DNA from 3 places in the Yersinia sp. KBS0713 genome. Region 3 is predicted to be linked to each of the others. Evidence: predicted binding sites of a transcription regulator. Region 3 holds the regulator's gene; each other region holds the start of a gene.

Region 1 (6,860 bases), 810 kb from region 3:
GGATGTGATCGGTAAAGGTGGTTCTGTGATTCGTGCGTTGACTGATGAAACGGGCACCACGATCGAAATCGAAGATGATGGTACCATTAAGATTGCAGCAACCGACGGCGACAAAGCAAAACACGCTATTCGTCGCATCGAAGAGATTACTGCTGAAATCGAAGTGAACCGTATCTATGCGGGTAAAGTGACCCGTATCGTTGATTTCGGTGCGTTTGTGGCAATCGGCGGCGGTAAAGAAGGTCTGGTTCATATTTCTCAAATCGCTGATAAGCGCGTAGAGAAAGTGACAGACTACCTGCAGATGGGCCAAGAAGTGCCAGTTAAAGTAATGGAAGTTGATCGTCAGGGCCGTATCCGCCTGAGCATCAAAGAAGCCACTACTCCTGACGCAGAAGCTCCGGCACCAGAAGCAGCAGAGTAATAAAGCATTCCATAGCCCCTGACTGATGAGTGAGGGGCTATGTTATCTCGAGGGCAGGATGCTCTTGTGTTAAACAAATGGATGAAAGGATATTTATCCAATGTTTGTCTTCGGGAGTAGGAAATGAAGCCTTTCTTGCGCTGGTGTTACGTTGCGACAGCACTCATGCTGGCAGGATGCAGCAACCATGATTGGCGTAAAGACGAGGTGTTGGCTATCCCGTTGCAACCGACGTTGCAGCAGGAAGTGATTCTGGCGCGCATGGAACAAATCCTTGCAAGTCGGGCACTTACGGATGATGAGCGCGCACAGCTTTTATATGAGCGCGGAGTGCTGTATGATAGCCTCGGGCTACGGGCACTAGCGCGAAATGATTTTTCGCAAGCGTTAGCTATTCGTCCTGATATGCCAGAAGTTTTTAACTATCTGGGCATTTATTTAACGCAGGCAGGCAATTTTGATGCTGCCTATGAAGCGTTTGATTCTGTACTAGAGCTTGATCCAACTTACAATTACGCGCGTTTAAACCGGGGTATCGCTCTCTATTATGGCGGTCGACTCCCGTTGGCGCAGGATGATCTGCAGGCGTTTTATCAAGACGATCCAAATGATCCCTTCCGTTCGTTGTGGCTGTATCTGGTGGAAAGAGAAATCGATCCCAAGGCAGCGGCAGTAGCGTTACAACAGCGCTATGAGAAATCGGACAGAGGGCAATGGGGATGGAATATTGTCGAATTCTACCTGGGCACGATCAGCGAAAAAGCGCTGATGGAAAGGCTCAAGGCAGATGCAACGGATAACACTTCGCTCGCTGAGCATCTCAGTGAAACTGACTTCTATTTAGGTAAACATTACCTAAGTCTGGGGGACAAGAACACCGCTTCGGCGCTGTTCAAACTGACGGTAGCTAACAACGTTCATAACTTTGTTGAGCACCGCTATGCATTGTTGGAATTGGCGCTTTTGGGCCAAGAACAAGACGACCTATCGGAATCGGACCAGCAATAGCTGACGAACAACTATCAGCCTGAGATACCTTGGTTTTTACCAATGTTAATCACCCTAGCAGGTGATGGCCTTTTTGTTCGTTTTATAATCTAATTTGAGCCGGTTCACACTTTTCAATGAAAATGACTGAAAATTTTCTCGACGAGTTATGTAGACTGGCTGCCATTATTAATGAGGCACGTGTACATGACTACTGAGCTTGAAACCTCTTTTGCTGATCTGGGGCTGTCCGCTCCTATTCTTTCCGCTCTAACTAGCCTTGGTTATGAAAAACCATCGCCAATCCAGTTAGAATGTATCCCACACCTGTTAAACGGCCGTGATGTTCTCGGCATGGCGCAAACAGGCAGTGGCAAAACAGCCGCGTTTGGTCTGCCGCTGTTACACAATATTAAAGCTGAGCTGAAAGCACCACAGGTTCTGGTATTAGCACCAACCCGTGAGTTGGCTATTCAGGTCGCTGAAGCACTGTCCAGCTTCTCTAAAGATATTAATGGCGTCAACGTAGTGGCCCTGTACGGCGGCCAGCGTTATGACGTTCAATTACGCGCTTTGCGCCAAGGGCCACAAATTGTTGTTGGTACCCCAGGTCGTCTGTTAGATCACCTGAAACGCGGCACCCTTAACTTGTCCAACCTGAGCGGTTTAGTGTTGGATGAAGCAGATGAAATGCTGCGCATGGGCTTTATCGAAGACGTTGAAACTATCATGGCGCAGATCCCGGCTGAACATCAGACCGCGCTGTTCTCTGCTACCATGCCAGAAGCCATTCGTCGCATTACCCGCCGCTTCATGAAAGATCCACAGGAAGTGCGCATTCAGTCTAGCGTGACTACCCGTCCTGACATCAGCCAGAGTTTCTGGAGAGTGGGTGGCGGTTACAACAAAAAAGAAGCTTTGGTTCGTTTCTTGGAATCTGAAGATTTCGACGCCGCTATCATCTTCGTGCGTACCAAAAACGCGACGTTGGAAGTTGCAGAAGCCCTGGAGCGCAGTGGTTATAGCAGTGCTGCACTGAACGGCGATATGAACCAGTCTTTACGTGAGCAGACACTGGATCGCCTGAAAGATGGCCGTCTGGATATTCTGATCGCAACTGACGTTGCTGCTCGTGGCTTGGACGTTGAGCGTATCAGCTTGGTTGTAAACTATGATATCCCTATGGATTCAGAGTCTTACGTTCACCGTATCGGCCGTACTGGTCGTGCTGGTCGTGCTGGTCGTGCGTTGCTGTTCGTTGAGAACCGTGAACGTCGCCTGTTGCAGAACATTGAACGCACCATGAAGCTGACCATTCCAGAAGTTCAGTTGCCAAACGCAGAATTGCTGGGCGAACGTCGTTTAGCACAGTTTGCTGCTAAAGTCGGCCAACAGCTGGAAAGCAGTGATTTGGATCTCTACCGCGCATTGCTGGCTAAGCTGCAACCAGAAGAAGAGTTTGATCTCGAAACACTGGCTGCTGCACTGCTGAAGATGGCACAGGGCGAACGTCCTCTGATTCTGCCACCAGAAGCACCGCGTCGTCCGCAACGTGAATTCAATTCCCGTGATGACCGTGGCAATGACCGTGGTAATGATCGCGGCCGTGACCGTGGTGATAGCCGCCGTGAGCCTCGCGCTGACAGCCGTGATGGTGGCGAGCGTCCAGCACGTCGCGAACGTCGTGATGTTGGTGAGATGGAGCTGTACCGCATTGAAGTGGGCCGTGATGATGGTGTTGAAGTTCGTCATATCGTTGGCGCTATCGCTAACGAAGGTGATATCAGCAGCCGTTATATCGGTAACATCAAGCTGTTTGCTTCTCACTCAACTATCGAGCTGCCAAAAGGTATGCCGGGCGAAATGTTATCTCACTTCACCCGCACTCGTATCCTAAACAAGCCGCTGAACATGCAGCTGTTGGGTGATGCGCAGCCACACGAACGTCGTGAGCGTCCAGCTGGCGGTAATGGTGGTGAGCGCCGTGGCGGTCCTCGTTCAGCCGGTGGCGAACGTCGTGATGGCGCAGGTGCTCCTCCTCGTCGTTCATTCGGCAGCGACCGTGCTCCAGCCGGTAATGGTGGTGGCGAACGTCGTGGTAGCCGTGATGGTCAGCGTTCAGCTGCACCACGTCGTGATGATGCCGCTGCACCAGCAGCAGCGCCAGCGCGTCGTCGTTTCGGTGATGCATAAGTCTTAGTCATCCCAGATGATTAAACGTGAAAAACCAGCCTCCGGGCTGGTTTTTTTATGTCTGCGACTCTTCGTCAGAGTGCGTGTTACAAGCGGCCAATCGACTGTAAATCTTGCTGCAAACTCGCGACTATCTTAAAGGAGTGCAATCGTGCCTGATGATCAAAAATCTGACCATTGATCATCAACTCATCGGCCTGCGTTTCCCGCAACAGTGACTGTAGCCCATGGCGTACTTTGCTTTTATCGCCAATGATGGATAAGCGCAGCGCCTGATCGACGCCAAACTGTTCTGCTGGTGAGCAGATCTTCTCCATATTTTCCACTGGCGGTGGTAGCTGACCCGGTGTGCCACGGCGCAGACTGACAAACTGCTGCTGCATCGAGGTAAACAGGAAACGCGCATCACGTTCTGTATCCGCGGCCACCACATTGACGCAGACAATGGCGTAAGGTTTTGGCCACTGTGCTGATGGCTTAAAGTTTTCCCGATACAACGAGAGCGCCTGGAACAGCATATCTGGTGCGAAGTGTGAGGCGAAGGCAAACGGCAGGCCCATGGCTGCGGCGAGTTGCGCACTGTACAGGCTTGAACCCAGCAGCCACAGCGGCACATGTAAGCCCTGACCCGGTACCGCTTGCACTGCCTGTCCTGGCTGCACTTTTGCAAAGTAACTTTGCAGTTCACGTACATCCGATGGGAAGTTATCAACCTCAGCTGACAGATGGCGGCGCAGCGCCATCATGGTGCGCTGATCACTGCCGGGCGCACGGCCAAGACCGAGATCAATACGATCAGGGTAGAGGGAGGCGAGGGTACCAAACTGCTCGGCAATCACCAGCGGCGAATGGTTAGGTAGCATGACACCACCAGAGCCTACGCGGATTGTGTTGGTGCCACCGGCAATATAGCCAATCAGGACCGAGGTCGCGGTACTGGCAATACCGGTCATGTTGTGGTGTTCGGCGAGCCAGTAACGGTGATATCCCCAGTTTTCGGCATGTTGCGCTAAATCCAATGAAGCATGGAAAGCATCCCGTGGGGTTTTACCTTGAGCTATTGGTGATAAATCGAGCACCGATAGGGGGATTGTATTTTTATCTGTGATAGAAACATTATTATCAATCATAGAATCGTCCATCTTAACCTTATGTCGAGTCGCTTGAAGGGCGAGTGCGTTTATGTGTAAACGCGTGGTATGCAGATAAGAGCATAAACTAAAGGGCGATTCTCTGAAGGGGAATAAATGCGGCGAGGGAGGGGGATAAATCACTAGCCTGAATTGTTGGGAGAGTAGTTATGCTCCCCCAATAATATTCAGGAGACCAATTCTAGTCCGGCGAGTCGCCGCCAATAGCCGTTGCAATCCGCTTTATCTGTCAGTGCCAGCGGGGCCAAACCCTGCTCGTTGGCGCGGAATTGATCGATAACTTCCAGTGTCTCAATACCTTGCGGCGAAAGACGGACGATATCCACCAACCCCTGCATCGAGTTCAGATCATTACCGAGGTTATAGCAGTAACCGCTTTGCGTCTGAATGCCGTTGAGGATGAAGACCTGCTGCTGCTCCTGCGACAACACCTTGCGCCCTTGTGGATACTTAATGCAGCAGGTTTCGCACTCATCTTTGGCGCGATCTTCTGAACGGGCGGTAAAGCAGCGGGCAGAATACGCCAGCGGCAGATGGCCGTAACTCAGCACTTCCACCTCAAACTGATGGCGAAAACCCAACTCTTCGCACTGCTGTAAAACATTACTCAGCCAGTCGCGGGAAAGCTCCACTGGCATACACCAGCGCATCATGCCCTGACGATGTAAAATTCGCAGAGTATAGGCGTTATAGCAGTTCAGGGCGTGACCCGCGACAAAAGGCAGGCCGCGTTCCGCCGCCATATTCACCGCACCTAAATCATTCGCTTCTAGCAAAAACTCGCCGTTCTCCACATAGCGCTTCAACTCATTCAGTTCGGACGGGGCCTGCAACAGCGCCAGTGTGGAAATCACCACCTGCTTGCCGCTGGCGGCGACCTCTTTGGCTAAGGCCAGCCAGTCGCCGACTCTCATTTCACGGCGCTTGGTGCAGACATTCTCACCGAGATAAATAATGTCGGCACTGCTATTGGTTGCTGCGTGATAGAAGGTTTCAATATCTGTTTTTGGCCAGTAATAGAGCACTGCGCCTAAGGCATACTTCATATTTCCTCCGGCTACTGCCACTTGCGATGATAAGCACCCAGTGTGGTCTGGGTTCCTTCGGACATTGCGCCCAGTTGTTCCATCCACTCTGCTTTGGCGGCAAATTGCGCCGGATTGGCCTGATAGCGGTCAATCGCCTGTCGCCAGACTTTGGCAACCTGACTGACATAAGCCGGGCTGCGTTGGCGGCCCTCAATTTTTACTGAGGCGATATTCGCGGCAAATAGTTCCGGCAACAGCTCAAGGGTATTCAGGCTGGTCGGCTCCTCCAGGGCGTGGTAGCGCTGGCCATCTACCAGATAGCGCCCCTTGCACAATGTGGGATAGCCGGCGTTTTCATTGTCGTCATAGCGGTCGATCAGCACCTCATTGAGGCGTGACTCCATCCCTTGCGGGGTCTGCTGCCAACGGACAAAGCGCGCGGGTGAACAAGCGCCCACGGTATTGGGGGATTCACCGGTCAGATAGGATGAGAGATAACAGCGGCCTTCAGCCATAATGCACAGACTACCAAAGGCGAAAACTTCCAACGGGACCGGGCTGGTACGTGACAGCTGTTTCACCTGATGCATTGAGAGTACGCGCGGTAGAACCACCCGTGCCACATCGAAATGGCGCTGATAAAAGCGGATGGCCTCATCGTTAGTCGCTGAGGCTTGCACCGAGACATGGCGCTCCACTTCGGGATAACGTTCGGCGGCATACTCCAGCATGGCGAGATCCGCCAGAATCAGGGCATCAGCTCCAAGTTGCGCCGCCATATCCACCGCCCGTTGCCAACGGGAGTAGCCGTCGGGATGGGCGAAGGTGTTGATGGCGATATGCAATTTGCGTTTACGGCTATGAACGTAATTAACAGCTTCCTGTAGCTTTTTATCGGTGAAATTAAGGCCGGCAAAATGGCGGGCATTAGTATCATCTTTCAAGCCGATATACACCGCGTCGGCACCATTATCGATTGCAGCTTTCAATGCGGGTAAATTGCCGGCAGGACAAAGCAGCTCCATAGAATTTTCCCCATCCGAAGATGATATTGGTATTTTATCGAGTGGCGATTTT
Region 2 (6,860 bases), 700 kb from region 3:
AGAATCCCGAAGGGGTGAGTCCTGCTGGCAGGGCGAATAATCGAACGGCGTTCGATGGAGAGTCAAACGTCAGAAAGCAAAAAACCAGCTGTTAAGCTGGTTTCTTTAAATATGGTGCCCGGACTCGGACAACCCGCGAGCGGTGTTGAACGTCGCTTGCGACGGCCCCGAAGGGGTGAGTCCTGCTGGCAGGGCGAATAATCGAACGGCGTTCGATGGAGAGTCAAACGTCAGAAAGCAAAAAACCAGCTGTTAAGCTGGTTTCTTTAAATATGGTGCCCGGACTCGGAATCGAACCAAGGACACGGGGATTTTCAATCCCCTGCTCTACCGACTGAGCTATCCGGGCAACGGGGCGCATTAAACCGTATTGGCCGCTGATCGTCAACGAATTTATAGCTTAAAACCGTTAAAACTGTGCTGATCGCTCTCTTTTCAGACAAGAATTGATGAAATCCACCTAGATTGCCATCAAATTCTGTTTTGAGCCGCTAGCTCAGTGCACCATTTTTACGGCATTGCGCGACATCCAATACATCTTCCGCCAACTGTTTAGCAACTTCAACATCCTGTAGCTGGCGCTTAACTAGCAGCTTGCTTAGGCAACCTTCCAGAATCAGCTCCATCTGTTGTGCGACCATGCTCGCATCATCGGCATCCATCTCGCGCAATAGCTCTTGTGTATAGTGCAATGATGCTTGCTTTTGTTGTTCTGCCAACTGGTGGATCGGATGTTCGTCATTGGGATAGAAACTGCACGCCGCAATAAACAGGCAGCCGGGGTAGCGCTGATTTTGCACTTGTTCACTGAGCGTTTGGTAGCGCGCCAAGAGCTTTTGCTTCGGCGATAAGGTTTCGTCTAACTGCAACTGACGCCGCCAGGTATCTATCTGCTGGCCATGGTAGCGCAGGCAGTCATACAGTAATGCCTCGCGATCGGGCCAAAAACGGGTCAGGTCACTGATTTCGAGCGAGACCTCTTTTGCCAGCATCTCCAGAGTGGTATTTGCCAGTCCTTGTTGCTCTAACAGATTGAGCGCACTGCTTAATACTTGTTCACGTTGCACGTTGCTCTCCTCCACTTTGTCTCTGGCAAGTGTGGTTTACCGCACTCTATTGCGCAATGTAGTTTATCGCGCAACGGGTTCAACACGATAGGCCACTCAACCTGGGGTAGCTCTCTCTACCTGCTGACTCCGTACCTTATCACTACTGTGGCGTGATTTGGCTAACTCTTTCGTGGCTTATTGCTAGCACTCTAAATGTGATGCCATTTTCAGCACGCCATAGTCTGTGAAGCAGTCCGCATTATATTGTGCATCTGCCTATAACCATTCACTAATAACTTATTATTCCTGTTCTTTTGCCCGATGGTTTATTGGAACGTGGTTTCTATAATGATTATCGTGAATTGTAGCGATATCGAATCGTACAGAAACAGGCGCAAGATTAAGCAACAAAATGCTTGCCATGTGCGCTGGCAACCTGAATTGCATAACGTCCTGCATCGAGCCTTCGTTCAGACCGGGCGTTCTATCATAAGGATCGAAAATGAGTCTCCCAAATTATCCTAATCAGTTCCGCCGCAACCTACAGCAGGGGCAAACCCTTATCGGCTGTTGGAGTGCGCTGGCAAATCATATTTCAGCTGAAGTGCTGGGTCTGGCGGGTTTCGACTGGTTGGTATTGGACGGTGAACATGCCCCGAACGATGTCACGACATTTATTCCGCAGCTTATGGCGCTGAAAGGCAGCAACAGTGCCCCCGTGGTGCGCGCACCCTGCAATGAACCGATTATTATCAAGCGGTTATTGGATATCGGTTTCTACAACTTCCTGATTCCTTTCGTTGAGAGTGAAGAGGAGGCTGCTCGTGCGGTGGCTTCAACCCGCTATCCGCCAGCGGGCATACGTGGCGTTTCCGTCTCTCACCGTGGCAATAATTACGGCACCGTGCCGGACTACTTCGCCACCATCAACGACAACATTACCGTGCTGGTGCAAATCGAAAGTCAGCTAGGGGTCGACAATCTGGATGCTATCGCCGCTGTCGAGGGGGTGGATGGCATATTTGTCGGGCCGGGGGATCTCTCAGCTGCGCTGGGCTATTTGGGGCAACCCAACCATCCCGAAGTACAAAAAGTGATTCGCCATATTTTTGACCGCGCAAAAGCGCAGGGCAAACCGAGCGGCATTCTGGCGCCAGTTGATGCCGATGCCCGCCGTTATCTGGAGTGGGGGGCAACCTTTGTGGCGGTCGGCAGTGATTTGGGTATCTTCCGCAGTGCAACTCAGGCGCTGTGCGACAAATTTAAAAAATAGTGTTGGGTCTGTTTTAAACATTCAGCGCTGCCGTATTGACGGCCTTGCGACTTAAATTGAGGAGTAATAAATGAAAATCGGCTTTATTGGTTTAGGAATTATGGGAAAGCCAATGAGTAAAAATCTGCTGAAAGCAGGCTACTCATTAATTGTCCTTGATCGGAATGCTGCGGCACTGGATGAGCTGCTTAGTGCAGGGGCAACTGCGGCGGCGACGCCAAAAGCGCTGGCGGCAGAGTGTGACATTATCATCACCATGCTACCTAACTCACCCCATGTGAAAGAGGTCGTCTTGGGTGAGAACGGCGTGATTGAAGGTGCCAGACCGGGTGCTGTGTTGATTGATATGAGTTCGATTGCCCCTTTGGTCAGCCGTGAAATTAGCGAAGCACTGGCAGTAAAACAGGTGGCCATGTTAGATGCGCCGGTTAGTGGTGGCGAACCTAAAGCCATTGATGGCACCTTGTCAGTGATGGTCGGTGGCGATAAAGCGGTGTTCGACAACTGCTTCGATATCATGAAAGCGATGGGCGGCTCAGTGGTGCATACCGGTGATATTGGTGCCGGTAATGTGACCAAACTGGCGAATCAAGTGGTGGTGGCGCTGAATATCGCGGCAATGTCTGAAGCGCTGGTCTTGGCGACCAAGGCGGGGGTGAATCCCGATCTGGTCTTCCAGGCGATTCGCGGTGGGTTGGCGGGCAGCACTGTACTGGAAGCCAAAGCGCCGATGGTGATGGATCGCAACTTCAAACCGGGTTTTCGTATTGATTTGCATATCAAAGATCTGGCAAATGCCCTCGACACCTCTCACGGTGTAGGTGCGCAATTGCCATTGACGGCGGCGGTCATGGAGATGATGCAGGCATTGAAAGCGGATGGGTTGGGCAACGCCGACCACAGTGCGCTGGCCTGTTATTACGAGAAATTGGCCAAAGTTGAAGTGACACGTTAATCAGTGGTGCCGGCACTTGCGGTGCCGGCTATTGGGTAGCAAAGCTATACTGATAAGCATCCCGAAGTCCAAAACGGCTGGTTGATAAAGTCTGAGCCTGCGTGACGTCGGATAGCTCATGAGATTGAATCATTTATGAAAATAGTCATCGCCCCGGACTCTTATAAAGAAAGTTTATCCGCGCTAGAGGTTGCGGTGCAGATTGAAGCGGGTTTTCGCACCCAGTTTCCTGACGCGCAATATATCAAGTTGCCAGTTGCTGATGGTGGCGAAGGCACGGTTGAAGCCATGGTCGCGGCGACGGCCGGTAGGATTATCAAGGTTGATGTGACCGGCCCGTTAGGTGATAACGTCGATGCTTTTTATGGTATCTCCGGTGATGAGCAGTGCGCATTTATTGAAATGGCTGCCGCCAGCGGGCTAGAGCTGGTGCCACTGGCGCAGCGCAATCCACTGAAAACCACCTCCTATGGCACGGGTGAACTGATTCTTCATGCGCTGAATCAGGGGGTGAAACATATCATCATCGGTATCGGTGGCAGTGCCACCAATGATGGCGGCGCAGGTATGGTGCAGGCGCTTGGGGTTAAGCTGCTGAATAAGCAGGGCCAACAGCTAGGTTTTGGGGGTGAAAAACTGGCTGAACTGGATGTGATTGATACTACTGCCCTCGACCCGCGGATTCAGCAGTGTCAAATCGATGTTGCCTGTGATGTCACCAATCCGCTGACGGGCAGTGAAGGGGCCTCGGCTGTTTTTGGGCCACAGAAAGGCGCGACAGCTGACATGATCATCTCGTTGGATGAGGGGCTGTTGCACTACGCCGGTGTGATTAAACGTTATTTGGATATTGACGTTGATCAGGTCGAAGGGGCGGGGGCTGCGGGTGGGTTAGGTGCGGGGCTGCTCGCATTTTGTGGGGCGAGCTTGAGTCCTGGCATCGATATTGTGACGGATGCCCTAGGTCTGGACGCGCTGGTTCGCGACGCAACTTTTGTGATTACCGGCGAGGGGCGTATCGACAGCCAAACCATTCACGGCAAGGTGCCCGTTGGGGTCGCCAGAGTTGCCAAGCGCTATAACAAACCGGTGATTGGTATTGCCGGTAGTCTGACCGACGATGTCGATGTGGTGTACGAGCATGGCCTGGATGCGGTATTTAGTGTGATCTACACTATTTGCACCCTAGAGCAGGCGCTGGATAGTGCCGCTGATAATGTGTTCAGGGCCGCGCGGAACATTGCCGCGACACTGGCGATTGGCATGGCAGCGGGCAAAGACTAATTTTCTGTCGAGCAGGGCTGACGATCGATTGGCCCTGACCGCCGGATAGCTCAACATTTTCCCACAACACCTCACCTGCATTCGCCATTTTTGTGACCCTCACCGCAACTCTCTCTCTTTGTGATGCAAGTTGGGCATTTGTCCAATGTAATCCCCCATCAGACCTCATATGCTAATGCATCAGCCCAAACTGAGGCCCTCTTATGAGTGTATATAATCTTGATCCCCGGCTAGCCCAGGAGATAGTTACCCGTACCATGAAGATCATTGATACCAATATTAATGTGATGGATGGTAAAGGGAGAATCATTGGCAGCGGCGATGAAGAGCGCCTCGGTGAGCTGCATGAAGGGGCGCTATTGTCGCTCTCTCATGGTCGGATCGTCGATATTGATGACGCTGTTGCCCGCCAACTACATGGCGTCAGGCCGGGGATCAACCTGCCGCTGCGCCTCGAGGGTGAGATAGTCGGCGTGATTGGTTTGACCGGCAATCCGGGCCAATTGCGCCAATATGGCGAACTGGTGTGTATGGCCGCAGAGATGATGATGGAGCAGGCGCGATTAGTGCATTTGCTGGCGCAAGATAGCCGCCTGCGTGAAGAGCTGGTACTCAACCTAATTCGTACTGAAGAGATATCACCCGCGCTGATTGAATGGGCGCAGCGCCTGGGGGTCGATATTAATGAGCCGCGCGTGGTGGCGGTGGTGGATGTGGACAGCGGCCAGTTGAGTGTCGATAGCGCAATGTCAGAACTGCAGGAGCTACAAACGCTACTGACGACGCCGGAGCGCAACAACCTGATTGCGATTGTGTCCCTGACCGAAATGGTGGTGCTGAAACCGGCGCTGAACAGCCATGGCCGCTGGGATGCCATCGACCACCGGCGGCGGATGGAGTCGTTGCTCTCTCGCATGACGGAACGAGGTCGCCTGCGGGTGCGGCTCTCATTAGGGAACTTCTTTACCGGCCCCGGCAGCATTGCCCGCTCATACCGCACCGCCCGCACCACAATGGCGGTGGGTAAACAGCGGCTGCCGGAGCAGCGCAGCTACTACTATCAGGATCTGGTGTTGCCAGTTCTGCTAGACAGTTTGCGCGGCGGCTGGCAAGCCAATGAGTTGGCCCTGCCGTTAGCCAAATTGCGGGCCATGGACAGTAATGGCCTGCTGCGCCGCACCCTGGCCTGCTGGTTTCGCCACAACGTGCAACCCACTGCCACGGCAAAAGCGCTGTTTATTCACCGCAACACCCTGGAGTATCGGCTGAATCGTATTTCGGAGCTGACGGGGCTGGATTTGGCGAATTTCGACGATCGCCTATTGCTGTATGTGGCCTTGCAGTTGGGTGAGCAAGAGTAGTGGCGTGAAGAGCGGCAAAATGGGGGAAAAAAATGGCCGGATGAGTGACCCGGCCAGCTGGCGATGCGGAAAGTGTTAGGTCACAGGCGCTGGGTTAAACACCGCCAAGGCATTGCGCAGCCCCCATTGATCTGACCAGGTGCGTTTGCGGTCGCTGGCAATATCCAGAATTAATTCAAATAATTGCTGACCGACCTCTTCGATTGTTGCATCACCGGTAGCAATGGTTCCGGCATCAATATCCATCAAATCATGCCAGCGATTGGCCAGATCGGTGCGTGTTGCCATTTTGATCACCGGCACCGCGGCTAAACCATATGGTGTGCCGCGCCCGGTGGTAAACACCTGCACAGTAATGCCAGACGCCAGTTGTTGTGTGCCGCAGACGAAATCACTGGCGGGTGTGGCAGCAAAGATCAATCCACGTTGAGTTGGGCGTTGGCCCGGCGAGAGCACTTCCGCAATGGCGCTGCTGCCCGATTTGGCAATTGAACCCAATGCTTTTTCAACCACGTTAGCCAGCCCGCCCTTTTTGTTACCCGGCGAAGGGTTGGCGCTGCGGTCAGTTTTACCGGTTTCGAGATAGTCGTCGTACCATTTCATCTCTTCGAGCAGCCTTCTACCCACCTCTTTGTTAACGGCGCGTGGTGTTAGCAAGTGGATGGCATCGCGGACTTCGGTCACTTCCGAGAACATGACGGTTGCCCCGCAGCGCACCAGCAAGTCAGAGGCGTAGCCCACCGCAGGGTTAGCGGTCACACCGGAAAAAGCATCGCTGCCGCCACACTGCATACCTACCACTAGATCAGAGGCCGGGCAGGTTTCGCGCTGGCGCAGGTTCAGGCGTTGCAGGTGCTTTTCAGCCAGTTGCAGGATGTCATCAACCATGGAGCGGAAGCCAACGTGTTTCTCATCCTGTAGGCGCACAATATTACTCT
Region 3 (6,860 bases):
CAACCCGCTCTGCCACTGAGGCCACAGCCATAAGGTGCTGGCAAAGGCCAGCGCACAACCAATTAAGGTATCCAGCAGACGTGGGACTAAAAAGTCAGCGCCATCACCGGTTAATAGCTGCAAGATATACACCGCCGTGATGGTTCGACCAATAACCGCTAGCCCGTAGTTGTTACGTTGCACCAGATAGGCCACCAGTGTGATCAGCAACATAATGCCCAGTGTCACCCCCTCCGGCATCTGTAAATGCAGCAAACCTGCCGCCAACACCAGCCCGATCAGTGTCCCGAGGGCGCGGTGATAGATGCGCACCTTAGTCGCGTTATAGCCGTTTTGTACCACCAACATCACGGTGAGTAAGATCCAATAAGGTTTTGGCAGGTGCATCAAGGCACCAATATAGCTGCCTGCGGCCAGTGTCACCCCCAGTCGTGCGGCAGCGCGCAGCGCACCAGACTTAAATGAGAGGTAACTGATAAGGGCGGGCCAAAATGGCTGCTGTTGCTGGCTGGAGATCAACTCGCGCTCATACAGCGGGCGTCGGTCACTCAGGATCTGGATAACGTGGCTGGTATGGTAGTAGCAAAATTGCGCCACTGGATTATTGGGGTGCTGCTGGGCTATCTCTTCCAGTTCAACCAGCGCATCGCCGGCGGTGAAATTTCGCTTGGCACGGTGGTGATAGAGAATATCATCGGCAATAACGCGCATTTGAGCTGAGATAATCTGCGTATTGCGGCGAAGTACCTCCTCTATCCGACTATGCTCCAGGAGGTCTCGCACTCTATCTGACTGATTCAGCGCCGCAGTAATGTGCTCTTGCAGGTCTAGCGCCATCTGAAATAGCCCCAATAGCCGTTTGCGCTCCGCCTTGGTGGCATTGTTGATTAAGTTAAATTGCTGATAAAGCTGGTTAATTTTGTCCATTATCCCCTGTTGCCGATCAAGCAACGGGGGGAGCGCCTTTTCCGGCTCTACATGCTGGGAGAGTAGGTTGTATTTAGCGTCGCAATAATCTGCCAGTAAATGATAAAGCTGGCTTAGTGGCTCACGGATCGGCTGGTCTCTGCATAACCGGAACCACAGCCAGTTAAAGAGGCCGTACCAGAGTGTTCCGACAGCGCACAACAGGGGTGCTTGCCAGATAGGTGCGCGACCAACCATGCTTAGGCTGAATATTGCGGCGATTAACGCGGCGGGCAACAAGTGGCCATGGAGGGGGCTGATTGCGCCGTTGACACCGAGCACCAGTGCTAGCCCGAGCATGATCCACGGCAAGGGAATGTGCCACAGCAACAGCTGCTGGGTCAGGAAGCTGCTCAGTGTAAAGAGCGCGCCACCAATAATCAGCCGCCGGAAGAAGTGTTGGTGCGGTGTATCCAGCGAGGCAATATTGCAACACGCGGGTATCAGGGAGAACATCAGTCCGAGTCGCAGCTCGCCGATAGCAAAGCCTAGGGCTGCTGGCAGGCAGAGAACTAATGTTTGGCGTAATGCATAGTTTACTTCAGGATGATAAATAACCCGTTGCCACTTCATTTAGGCCCCAGAAATTTATTAATCACAAAAGATTGAGAAAACCGATGCCGAGGGTATCGGCACCGGTTTATAGGGAATTAACGGGTGCCGTAAACGACAATCGTTTTACCGTGTGCGGAGATCAAGTTCTGATCTTCCAGCATTTTTAGTATCCGCCCCACAGTTTCGCGGGAACAGCCAACTATCTGACCAATTTCCTGGCGGGTAATCTTAATCTGCATCCCATCTGGGTGGGTCATGGCATCAGGTTGTTTTGCCAGGTTAAGCAGCGTTTGTGCAATGCGCCCAGTAACATCAAGGAAAGCGAGGTTACCCACTTTCTCGGATGTAATCTGAAGGCGGTTCGCCATTTGTGAAGAGAGGCGCATCAAGATATCTGGATTTACCTGAATCAACTGACGGAATTTTTTGTAAGAAATTTCAGCCACTTCACAGGCGGTTTTTGCTCTAACCCAGGCACTACGCTCTTGGCCTTCTTCAAATAATCCAAGCTCGCCGATGAAATCCCCTTGGTTTAAATAGGAGAGAATCATCTCTTTACCCTCTTCATCTTTAATCAGCACCGCAACGGAGCCTTTCACGATGTAGTAAAGCGTTTCGGCCTTTTCACCTTGGTGAATTAGCGTACTCTTCGATGGGTATTTGTGGATATGGCAATGAGACAGGAACCATTCGAGAGTCGGGTCTGTTTGTGGCTTGCCGAGAACCATTCGCTGTTATCCTCTGTTGTTATCGCTGCCTAACTTAACAGGGCTCAGAGTTCCCTGTACGGCGTGCTTTTAAAATACACTTTCTTTTAGCATATTAATTTGCTCAATTGCCGAAAGGTATAGCCAAGATACGTACTGGATAGAAACCCTTCACTGAGTATTGGGAGCTACCCTATTTAATTCTAGAAACAACACTTTCGGTTCTGTTTGTAGCACAGGATGAGGTCAGTGTCTTGTGTTGTATCGCTTCAGCATGATGAACATCGGGTTACATTGCCAGTTTCTAAATGAAAGGGTAGTCTGGATCAGAAAATTTAACTGGGAGCGAGTGTTATGCAGGCACGTGTAAAGTGGGTTGAGGGGCTGACATTTTTGGGTGAATCGGCGTCAGGACATCAAGTTTTGATGGATGGAAATGCCGGTGATAAAGCACCTAGCCCGATGGAGATGTTGTTGATGTCAGCAGGTGGCTGCAGCGCGATTGATGTGGTCTCTATTTTGCAAAAAGGGCGTAACGATGTGCGCGATTGTGAGGTCACGTTAACCTCTCAGCGTCGCGAAGAAGCACCGCGTCTGTTTACGCAAATCAATTTGCACTTTATCGTCAGCGGTAAGGGGCTTACTGACAAAATTGTTGAGCGTGCGGTTGAGCTGTCAGCAGAGAAATACTGCTCCGTCTCCCTGATGTTGGGTAAAGCGGCGACCATTACCCACAGTTTTGAAATTCGTGAAATTGCCTAGTTAATCAGCACCCTAGTGATGTTCAACGTTCCTGGTGTTGCAGCCAGCATCATCGCAACGCCAGAAACGAAGGAGATTAGCCGATCGTCTTGCCCTCCAGTAGTTGCTGCACTAACGGGGCCATAATCAGCTCCATTGCCAGCCCCATCTTTCCACCCGGCACCACCAATGTATTGATATTAGAGATAAATGACCCTTGCAACATTGCCAGCAAGTAGGGGAAGTCGATCTGGTCCAAACCTCGAAAATGAATGACAACAAAACTTTCATCCAGCGACGGAATGGCTTTAGCCGCAAAAGGGTTGGAGGTATCGACAGTCGGCACGCGCTGGAAGTTAATATGGGTGCGCGAGAACTGTGGCGTAATGTAGTTAATGTAGTCGTCCATTGATCGCACGACAGAATCCATCACCGCTTCACGTGAGTGACCGCGCTCGCCAGTATCGCGCACCAGCTTTTGAATCCACTCCAGATTGACGATAGGCACCACGCCCACCAATAGATCCACGTACTTCGCCACATCATGATGCTCGGTCACGACGCCGCCGTGTAGCCCCTCATAAAACAGCACATCGGTGGGTTCTGGCAGTGGCTCCCATGGCGTGAAGGTTCCCGGGATCTGGTTATAAGGCACCGCTTCATCATAGGTGTGTAAGTACTTACGTGAGCGCCCAGTGCCGTGCTTGCCATATTCCGCTGCACTTTGCTCCAACTGACCAAAATCATTGGCTTCAGGGCCAAAGTAGCTGATATGCCGACCTTGATCCCGCGCCTTACGGATGGCGGCATCCATTTCAGGGCGGGTATAGCGATGGAAGCTGTCACCTTCAATTTGCGCCGCGCGAATATTCAACTGCTGAAAAATTTTACGAAACGCCAGACTGGTGGTGGTAGTCCCTGCGCCACTTGAGCCGGTAACGGCTATAACCGGATGTTTAGTTGACATATTAGCGGTAACTCCATGGGGTGAGATCCTCAGTGGCCGGGCGGCATTTGCCTGTTCATCTTATCGGTAAAGGTTATTTTTAGGGCAAAGTCTCCGGCTTGTCACCTTGATTTTCATCAAATCTCTTTGTGAGACGGTGAAGATTACGGCTGCTCTTCGGCGTCGGCGCGGAAAGAGCCTCGCGGCATGATATTGATGGTTTCGTGTAACTCAGACCAGACTAAAACCGCGTCACCGCTCAGCAGCTGACGGCGGACATCCTCGACTTTTTGCGCTAATGAGCGCTCATGTTCGCCGTAATCTGTACCTTCACGCAGCACAAAGGTTTCCAGCAGATTATCCAGCGTTTCACCGTCGATCTGCTGCCAGGGAATGATCATGAATGTTGCTCCAGATAGGGGGTGAGCCAGGCGGGAATACGTTGCTCCAGCCACATTTTTGGGTGTTTCAAGGAGCCGCCGACAAAACCGACGTGGCCGCCGTGCTCGGTTAACTGATAATCAATATTGCCCGGCAGTGTATTGATATTGGGAATGACTTCCGCCGTCATAAAGGGGTCATCTTTGGCATGAATGATCAGCAGTGGGATCTTAATCTGCGGCAATAGCGGCAGAGCACTGCAACGGCGATAATAGTCTAGCGCATCATTAAAGCCATGAATTTTAGCGGTGATTACTTCATCGAAATCTCTGACTCGCCGCAATGCTTTCAATTGCGGCAGCCCCAGCGGCAGACTACCGGGGTAACGTAACAGCTTACGGGTGGCGTTTAACTTTAGTTGCCCCAGTAAATAGTGCTGATAGACCCGCGAAAAACCTTGCTCCATGCGGTTGGCACAAGGCTCCAGCATCAGCGGGGCTGAAACTACCACCGCCGCTTGCAGCAGACTCTCCTCTCCTTGCTCCGCCAACTGCCCTTGTTCTGCCAGATAGATCGCCAGCATGTTGCCGCCTAATGAGACTCCTACCGCCGCGGTGGGTGCCTGACCATAGGTCTCCCGCAGCCAGCGCAGAAAGAAGCGCGCATCTTCTGTTTCACCGGAGTGATAAATGCGAGTCTTGCGATTCGGCTCCCCACTGCATCCACGGAAATGCATCACCACTCCCAGCCAGCCTTCGGCCTGCCAGGCGCGCAGCAAGCCATGGGCATAGGGGCTGTAGAAGTTCCCCTCCAGCCCATGGAACAGCACCACACGGGGCTTATGCCGCGCCAGTTCGGGATTTTCACTCCAGGCCAGATCGACAAAATCGCCATCGGGCAACTCCAGCCGCTGCCAAAAAGGCTGCAACTGCACATGACGCCTGACCAACCGGGGCAGCAGCGTTTGTAGATGTGGGTTACTGGCTCCGGCCAGCGGACGAAATAATTCATGCATATAGTGAATGGAAATCATGTTGTTGCTCTTGTGTGATCAATAGCACACTGTTAGCTTCATGGGTATATCGCGCATCATTTTTGGGTGGGAGGCACCCGTCTCATGGAACTGAGTTTATTTCTTTCAATGGTAGGTTTTCTCTGGGTTGCTGCTATTACCCCTGGCCCGAATAATATGTTGCTCACCTCTGCGGGGGCCAATTTTGGTTTTATGCGCTCTATCTGGCTGATGTTAGGCATTATGTTAGGTATGCAGAGCATGTTGCTGCTGGTGGCTTTTGGTGTCGGCGGCCTGATTTTGATCTACCCCTCCATCCACCTGATGCTGAAAATATTGGGTAGCCTCTATCTGCTGTGGCTGGCATGGAAAATTGCCACTTCCGCCTATGAAAAGTTAGAAACCAATGTCGTGCCGCCAAAGCCGCTGCGTTTGTATCAAGGCTGGTTATTGCAGTTCCTCAATCCAAAAGCCTGGCTGATGGGATTAGGCTCAGTCGCCAGCTTCAGCCTAGCTGGCGCGGCCTATAACCACTCTATCGTCATGATTAGCTTGGGTATGTTTATGGTGAATCTGGTGGCGGGCATTATTTGGCTCGGTTTTGGCACTTTGATTGGCCGCTTACTGCGCAGCCGTCGCGCCTGGTTTACCTTTAATATCTCAATGGGCTTACTGACGGCAGCCTGTGTACTGTTGATTTGGCATTGATCGAGCGCTGATTTGGCATTGATCAATCACTGGAGCTAATTGATGGCCTGTAACTATTATCATGTTGATGCATTTGTCGGCGCGGGACTTTCCGGTAACCCTGCAGGTGTCTATTTGCTGAAAAAACCGCTCTCTGCTGAGCAGATGCAACGTATCGCCGCTGAGATTAATCTGCCCGAGACCAGTTTTGTCTGGGATGAGGGGGATAAATCGGCGATCCGCTGGTTTACGCCAGAGCGTGAGGTGGATTTATGTGGTCACGGCACCCTGGCTGCGGCACACGTGATATTTAGCATGGTAAATCCCGGCCTGCATGATATCTGCTTTCGGAGCGCCAGCGGTGATCTGTATGTCACGCGTGATGCCGATAACTTTGGCCGCTTGGCACTGAATTTCCCCGCATTGCCCCCTGAGCAAATCGCGATCCCGGCAGCACTGCAAGCCCTGATCGGTGCTGATATTCAGCAGTTGTGGCAGGCAAAATCTCTGCTAGTGGTGCTGGAAAAAGAGCAACAGCTGCGGCAGTTACAGCCCGATATTGCCGCGCTGATTGCCTATACCGGCCGTGGTGTGATTGTCACCGCGCCCGGTGATGAGGTGGATTTTGTCTCGCGCTACTTTACCCTTAGCAGCAATGAAGATCCGGTGACCGGCTCCGCCCATTGCACCTTGATGCCCTACTGGGTGGCCCGATTGGGCAGGGCGTCACTACATGCCCGCCAGATATCAGCACGAGGCGGTGAGTTATTCTGCACGTTAGCGGGTGATCGCACCCTGATTGCCGGAGATTCCCATATTTTTATCAGTGGTAACATCGCTCTCTAAGTGAGCGCCATAGGCGCTC

What was found. Region 3 encodes CRP, which controls carbon source genes, mostly activating them, when cyclic AMP is high. Its sites were predicted from a motif close to ATGTGANNNNNNTCACAT; they were not measured.
Positions count from the first base shown of each region.
Region 1: the regulator CRP is predicted to act here: its motif matches at 1,525-1,542, upstream of yrbN (protein YrbN).
Region 2: the regulator CRP is predicted to act here: its motif matches at 4,652-4,669, upstream of FFE93_RS19290 (CdaR family transcriptional regulator).

Region 1 covers NZ_CP042173.1:3,956,340-3,963,199, reverse strand. Annotated here, with positions in the region: gene pnp (polyribonucleotide nucleotidyltransferase) at 1-424, shown strand, start outside; gene nlpI (lipoprotein NlpI) at 548-1,432, shown strand; gene yrbN (protein YrbN) at 1,549-1,629, shown strand; gene FFE93_RS18780 (DEAD/DEAH family ATP-dependent RNA helicase) at 1,619-3,604, shown strand; gene FFE93_RS18775 (luciferase-like monooxygenase) at 3,691-4,746, opposite strand; gene FFE93_RS18770 (U32 family peptidase) at 4,923-5,801, opposite strand; gene FFE93_RS18765 (peptidase U32 family protein) at 5,813-6,808, opposite strand.
Region 2 covers NZ_CP042173.1:4,064,121-4,070,980, reverse strand. Annotated here, with positions in the region: tRNA gene FFE93_RS19315 (tRNA-Phe) at 274-349, opposite strand; gene FFE93_RS19310 (transcriptional regulator) at 492-1,067, opposite strand; gene garL (2-dehydro-3-deoxyglucarate aldolase) at 1,552-2,322, shown strand; gene garR (2-hydroxy-3-oxopropionate reductase) at 2,393-3,277, shown strand; gene FFE93_RS19295 (glycerate kinase) at 3,413-4,561, shown strand; gene FFE93_RS19290 (CdaR family transcriptional regulator) at 4,765-5,922, shown strand; gene garD (galactarate dehydratase) at 5,998-6,860, opposite strand, start outside.
Region 3 covers NZ_CP042173.1:227,513-234,372, forward strand. Annotated here, with positions in the region: gene FFE93_RS00920 (YccS/YhfK family putative transporter) at 1-1,539, opposite strand, end outside; gene crp (cAMP-activated global transcriptional regulator CRP) at 1,617-2,249, opposite strand; gene FFE93_RS00930 (OsmC family protein) at 2,583-2,990, shown strand; gene FFE93_RS00935 (phosphoribulokinase) at 3,067-3,936, opposite strand; gene FFE93_RS00940 (YheU family protein) at 4,080-4,316, opposite strand; gene FFE93_RS00945 (hydrolase) at 4,313-5,311, opposite strand; gene FFE93_RS00950 (LysE family translocator) at 5,414-6,016, shown strand; gene FFE93_RS00955 (PhzF family phenazine biosynthesis protein) at 6,059-6,841, shown strand.